Regions from separate parts of the Micromonospora sp. NPDC048930 genome, predicted to be linked through region 2. Evidence: predicted binding sites of a transcription regulator. Region 2 holds the regulator's gene; the other holds the start of a gene.
The links. Region 2 encodes HspR, which represses chaperone genes until heat shock. Its sites were predicted from a motif close to TTGAGTNNNNNNNACTCAA; they were not measured.
Positions count from the first base shown of each region.

Region 1: the regulator HspR is predicted to act here: its motif matches at 1,530-1,548, upstream of lon (endopeptidase La).

Region 1 is NZ_JBICUB010000003.1:532,205-535,610, forward strand. It holds gene lon (endopeptidase La) at 1-1,506, opposite strand, end outside; gene ACGFI9_RS11290 (Lsr2 family protein) at 1,754-2,101, shown strand; gene ACGFI9_RS11295 (hypothetical protein) at 2,305-3,406, opposite strand, start outside.
Region 2 is NZ_JBICUB010000007.1:379,118-382,523, reverse strand. It holds gene ACGFI9_RS20940 (ATP-binding protein) at 1-820, opposite strand, end outside; gene ACGFI9_RS20935 (hypothetical protein) at 1,168-1,377, opposite strand; gene ACGFI9_RS20930 (heat shock protein transcriptional repressor HspR) at 1,633-2,073, opposite strand; gene dnaJ (molecular chaperone DnaJ) at 2,104-3,288, opposite strand; gene grpE (nucleotide exchange factor GrpE) at 3,368-3,406, opposite strand, start outside.

The sequences.
Region 1 (3,406 bases), on a different contig from region 2:
CCGCTGCCGGGGCAGCAGGTGGTCCCGGGCGATGGCCACCTTCTCGTCCTCGGTGTAGCCGTCCAGGGTGACCAGCTCCATCCGGTCCAGCAGCGGGCCGGGGATGGTCTCCACCACGTTCGCGGTGGCCAGGAAGAGCACGTCGGACAGGTCGAGGTCGACCTCGAGGTAGTGGTCGCGGAAGGTGTGGTTCTGCGCCGGGTCGAGCACCTCGAGCAGGGCCGCGGCCGGGTCGCCGGAGTAGCCGACGGCCAGCTTGTCGACCTCGTCGAGGAGCACCACCGGGTTCATCGAGCCGGCCTCGCGCAGGGCGCGGACGATCCGGCCGGGCAGCGCGCCGACGTAGGTGCGCCGGTGGCCGCGGATCTCGGCCTCGTCGCGGACGCCGCCCAGGGAGACCCGGACGAAGTTGCGGCCCAGCGCCCGGGCGATCGACTCGCCGAGGCTGGTCTTGCCGACGCCGGGCGGGCCGGCCAGGGCGAGCACGGCCCCGGAGCCGCGGCCGCCGACCACGCCGAGGTTGCGCTCGGCGCGCCGGTTGCGCACCGCGAGGTACTCCAGGATGCGGTCCTTCACGTCGGCCAGGCCGGCGTGGTCGGCGTCGAGCACCGCGCGGGCCGCGGCCAGGTCGGTGTTGTCCTCGGTACGCGTGTTCCACGGCATCTCGAGGACGGTGTCCAGCCAGGTCCGGATCCAGCCCGCCTCCGGGGAGGCGTCGCTGGCCCGTTCCAGCTTGCCGACCTCGCGCAGGGCGGCCTCGCGTACGTTCTCCGGCAGGTCCGCGGACTCGACCCGGGACCGGTAGTCGGCGGAGCCGTCCGGCTCGTCCTCGCCGAGCTCCTTGCGGATCGCGGCGAGCTGCTGGCGGAGCAGGAACTCCCGCTGGGACTTCTCCAGCCCCTCGCGGACGTCGCTGTTGATCTGCTCGGTGATCTCCTGCTCGGCCAGGTGCTCCTTCACCCAACCGACCAGCAGCTCCAGCCGGGCGGTGACGTTCGGGGCGGCGAGCAGTTCGGTCTTCTGCGCCAGGCTGAGCCAGGGCGCGTAGCCGGCCGAGTCGGCCAGCTCGGAGAGGTCGGTCATCCGCTCCATCGCGTCGATGACCTGCCACGCGCCGCGCTGCTGGAGGACGGAGGTCATCAGCGCGCGGTACTCGCGGGCCAGTTCCCGGGCCTTGCCGGCCGGGGCGGGTTCGTCGAGTTCGGTCGCCTCGACCCAGAGGGCGGCGCCCGGTCCGGGCACGCCGGAGCCGATCCGGGCGCGGGCGAGGCCGCGGACCACGGCGGCGGGCTCGCCGCTGGGCAGCCGGCCCACCTTCTCGATGGTGGCGATCACGCCGACCGGGCCGTACTCGCCGTCGATGCGGGGCACGGCGAGGATCTGCTTGTCGCTGTGCGCGCGGGCCGCGTCGACCGCGGCCTGGGTGGTCGGGTCGAGGGTCACCGGGATGACCATGCCGGGCAGCAGGACGGCGTCGGTCAGTGGAAGTACCGGAAGAGTTGCCATCGAACACCTGCTATCACGTTGAGTTGAGCGTGACAGACTCAAGTAACAAAGCGTTCCCCTTGTTCCGGGTTGTGACCCACGCCACTCCTCCGCCGGGCCCCGGTCGGCCCCGGCGGCCCGGCCGCGCCATTCCGGCAGCACGGATTTGCCGACGCACCGAATGGCGAACGACCGGTATTGTTGCGAAATTGCCGCGCCGTACGTCAAACTCTTAGCCACACCCCGCCCGACACAGGGAGCAATGGCGATGGCAAGGAAAGTAATCACCGTTCTGACCGACGACCTGGACGGCGGAAAGGCCGACCGTACCGTCGAGTTCAGCCTGGACGGCGTGGCGTACACGATCGACGTCTCCGACGAGAACGCGGGCGTTCTGCGCAAGGCCCTGGACCCGTACATCAGCGCTGGCCGGCGGATCGGGCGCGGGCCGGTGGAGAGCGCCCGCACCACGCGCCGGACCACCCGCCCGGCCACCTCGGGAATGGACCGCGAGCAGAACCGCGCCATCCGGGAATGGGCCGCGAAGAACGGCTACGAGATTTCCGAGCGGGGCCGCATCCCCGTGTCGGTGGTGGAGGCGTACAAGAACCGCTGAGCCGTCCCGGCTCACCGTCGGGCATCCCGGGGTCACGCTGAGAAATCGGCGTGGCCCCGATGGCTTTTCCCGGTGTTCACAATTTTCAGCCACGAGAGGCCCGCCGGCGCCCGGTGCCAACCCCCGTCGCCCGTCCGGCGCCCGGACCCGCCGACGGCGGAACCGCCCAGGTACGCCCCGGGCGGCTCCGGCCGTCGTGATCCTCAGTTGACCCGGATCCGTACCACGTCGAACGCGGGCGTCTGGTTGGCCCGCTCCATCATCGGGATCCGGTGCGAACCGTCACCGGCCCAGACCGCGCACTGCGCGACACCCGACTGCGGCAGGCCGGGGATCTGGATGAGCACGTCGTCCGGCTGGGCGCTGCCCTTGCCGTCCTCGGTGGCCACGAAGAACGCCGGCACGTCCTGGGGGTTCGGCGGCTGGCGGAGACTGTTGAGCATCCGGCACGCGGTGTGGAAGTGGCCGCGCACCAGGCCCTGGTCGTCGAGCAGCGAGCTCTCCAGGTAGTAGCCGCCCTGACCGGCGGCGAGGAAGCGGTCCCGGACCAGGTTCCGGGTGCTGACCCGGAGGGTGAACGGCTGGTTGCGGCGGACCTGGTTGGGGAACTGGGTGATGAGCAGCGACGGGTTGTTCGCCGCCGCGCCGACCTCACCGAAAGCGGTGCTCACGCAGCGGTTGCCGGCCTGGAAACCGTCGTGCGGCTGCAGCCGGCTGTTGGTGCAGTCCTTGGCGAGCACACCCAGGCCGTTGCCGTTGTTCCCCCCGTTGTTGTTGCCGCCATTGTTGTTGCCGCCGTTCTGACCGCCGTTGTCGTCGCCACCGTTCTGACCGCCGTTCTGACCACCGCTCTGGCCGCCGTTCTGGGCGTTGTCGGCCAGCGCGCACTGGGCCAACTGGTCCAATCCCTCGGGACGCGGCGCGACCCGGCCGATCGCCGTGGCGATCCGATTCAACGTCGCGGTCCGCTTGTCCGCGAGCGGTCGCAGGACGCTGTTGTTGACGAAGTCCTGGCTCGTGTTGCTGCCCGCGGCGGCGAGCCGCCGGTTGGCCTCGGCGATCTGCGCGTCCAACAGGGCGAGGTTGCGGTCCACCTCGTCGCGCGCCTGATCGGGCACCTCCGGCAGTTTGCTCTTGACGTCCGGGCAGGCCACGGTGGGGGCACCCGCGCCGGCGCCGCCGCCGGTGGTCTGCTGGCACTCGGCGACCGACATCTGCCCGTCACCCCAGTGGTTGCGCACCCAGCGGCCGTTCTGCCAGGTCCGGGTGGTGCTGCCCTGCCCGCCGGGCGCGGTCGCACCCGGG
Region 2 (3,406 bases):
GGTCCTGGCGCAGCACCCGCTCGTACAGTTGCTGCAGCTCCCGCCCCGGGTCGACCCCGAGCTCGTCGGCGAGCAACCGCCGGCCCTCGTCGTAGACCGCGAGCGCGTCGGCTTGCCGGCCGCTGCGGTAGAGCGCGAGCATGAGCGCGCCGCGCAGCCGCTCGCGCAGCGGGGCCTGACCCACGGCGGCGAGCAGCTCGTCGGCGAGGTGCCCGTGCCGGCCGAGCGCGAGGTCGAGTTCGGCGGCGAGCTCGCGGGCGGACCAGCGCCCCTCGTCCAGTCGCACCGCCTCGGCCCGCACCGCCGGCACGGGAATGTCGGCGTAGGCCGGGCCGCGCCACAGGGCGAGTCCCTCGTCGAGGACCCGACGGGCGTCGGTGAACCGGCCGGCGTCCCGCAATTCGTGAGCGGTGCGTACCGCTTGTTCGAAGCGGGTGGCGTCGAAGGCGTCCCCGGCGAGGGCCAGCAGGTAGCCGGACGGCCGGGTGGCGAGGACCTCGGCGGCCGGTACGCCCGCCTGGTCGAGCAGCCGGCGCAGGCGGGAGACGTACGCCTGCAAGCTGCCGCGGGCGCTCGCCACCGGCTTGTCGGACCACAGCCGGTCGACGAGCGTCTCGGCGGGCACCACCCGGTTGAGGTCGAGCAGCAGGGCGGCGAGCAGCGTACGCAGCTGAGCGGCCGCGAGATCGACCGGTACGTCTCCGACGCGCACCTCGACCGGTCCGAGCACGCGGACCTCCAGCGCGCCGCCGTGCCCCACCACGCCGTCCACCACACCTTCCCCGCCGGCCGCATGCCGTCCGGCGCCCCGGACCGGCATGCTGCCAGAGTGGAGCCGGCAGCCGGCTCGACCATTCGGGCCGCTAACCGGGTGATCCGGACCATGGGACCCAGCGGGTCGGTCAGAAGGATAAGTACGGCGAGCCGCCATCCGGCCCGGCCGCCACCGACGTTCCACCGAGTGCCGGTGGCCGGCCGGAGGGTGGTGGGAACCCTGTACGGCGAACGGGCCGGGACCCCCTCCCGCGGCGTCACCGCGTCCCGGCCCGCCCGGGTACGACGAACGGGCCGGGACCCCCTCGCACGGCGTCACCGCGTCCCGGCCCGCCCGGGTACGACGAACGGGCCGGGACCCCCCGTGGGTCCCGGCCCGCACGTCGCGGATCGTCAGCGTTCCGATCCGCCCTGGCTCCGGCGCCTCGTCTCGGCGCGCCCCTGGTCGATGCCGTGATCGACCTGGTCGGCGAAGCGCCCTTCCTTGATCTTGTCGGTGAAGCGTCCCCCGGTGACCCGGTCGAATCGCTCACGGACGTTCTCGGCCACCTTCTCCAGCCGGTCCTCCGCCTGTTGTGCCACCTTCTTCGCCGATTCCGCCATGGCTCCCCCTGCCAGTTCGGCGTCCGGATTGAGCTGGTTGGCCCTGATTCACAGGCTAGCGAACCCCACCCCTCGCACGCCTCACTTTCCCGGAACCCACTGCCCGCCGCGTCATCCACGGCGAGATCTTGGAAGATTTCGGCCCCTCCGGGGGCCGTCTCCTTCCAAGATCTCCGGATGGCAGAAGCGTGAAGGCCGGCGCGGCCCCGGAGGGGGGCGCGCCGGCCTTCGGCAGCGGAACTGGTGGCTACGCGGTCAGCGGTCGGGAGTGCGGCGAGGGCGCCAGACGACCAGCGCGGTCGAGGTGCGGTTGGTGGGTACGAGGTCGCCGCGCGAGAAGCCACCCAGCGACTCCAGCTCGGCGATCCGGCGATACGCGGCGTCCAGCTCCGCCTCCAGCCGGGCCACCCGCTGCTGAGCCTCCTCCAGCAGGCGCTCCAGCCCGATGATCCGCTTGACCCCGGCCAGGTTGATCCCGTCGTCCTGGCTGAGCCGCTGCACCTCGCGGAGCAGCACCACGTCCCGGACGCTGTACCGGCGACCGCCGCCGGCGGCCCGACCGGCCTGGACCAGACCCAGTCGGTCGTACTGGCGCAGGGTCTGTGGATGCATGCCCGCCATCCGCGCCGCCACCGAGATCATCAGCACCTTGGCCTCGTAGGCAGGGTCACCCGAGCCGACGAACTCCTCCGACATCCCCGCTCACCTCCGCTGCCTTCCACCCGGTCAACTGAATCGACGCACCCGCGCGTCGAGATGTTCCCGCGCGGCCGGCGGCGTCTGCTCCGCGAACGCCTCGAGCGCCGCCCGCGCCTCGTCCGACACCTTCGCCGGGACCACCACGTCGAGGGTGACCAGCAGGTCACCGGCGCGGCCGTCCTTGCGTACGACGCCCTTGCCCCGGGCCCGGAGCACCCGACCGCTCGGCGTACCCGGTGGCACCCGGAGGGTCACCGTGCCGTCCAGGGTCGGTACCCGCAGATCGGTGCCGAGCACCGCCTCCGCGAACGTGACCGGCACGGTCAGGGTCAGGTCGTCCCCGCTGCGCCCGAACAGCTCGTCCGGGCGGACCTTCACCTGGACGAACAGGTCGCCCGCCGGACCGCCCCGTTCGCCCGGTTCGCCCCGGCCGGCCAGCCGGATGCGCTGGCCGTCGGCCACCCCGGCGGGGAAGCGGACGTTCAGCGTCCGGGTCTTGGTCACCCCGCCGGTGCCGTGGCACTCCGGGCACTTCTCCTCGACGATGGTGCCGACGCCCTGGCAGTTGCGGCACGGCTCGGAGAAGCTGAACGACCCCTGGTTGCGGGTGGTCACCCCGGCGCCGTGGCAGACCGGGCAGGCCACCGGCTGGGTGCCGGGCTTCGCCCCGTTGCCGTGGCAGGTGTCGCAGACCCCGGGGGCGCGCAGCGTCAGCGGGAGGGTGACCCCGCGTACCGCGTCCTCGAAGTCGAGCGCCACCTCGGCCTCCACGTCCCGGCCCTTCGCGGGACCGCGCGGGCGGGTGGCGCCACCGGCGCCGCCGCCGGTGAAGAGCGAGCTGAACAGGTCGCCCAGGCCACCGCCGCCGCCGAACCGGGCCTCGCCGCCGGCCGCCCCGCCGAACAGGTCGGAGACATCGAACGGCATGCCGCCCGGCTGGCCACCGCCACGGGCGCTGCGGCGGAACGCGCCGGAGCCGAAGAGGGACCGCATCTCGTCGTACTCGCGACGCTTCTTGTCGTCGCCGAGCACGGCGTACGCCTCGGAGACGGCCTTGAACCGCTCCTCGGCCTTCGGGTCACCGGGGTTGTGGTCCGGGTGCGACTCCCGAGCCAGCTTCCGGTACGACTTCTTGATCTCGTCCGAGGAGGCGGACTTCTCCACGCCAAGCACGGCGTAGTAGTCCTTCTCGATCCAGTCCTTGGAACTCACCGGTCCACCCCCTTCCACGGGACGTACCCCGATCGTCCCGCCCGCCCGACGTGGGCGGGCGGGACGTCACGGGTCGGCACTACTCTGGATCGGCGACCGCGACCAGGGCGGGCCGCAG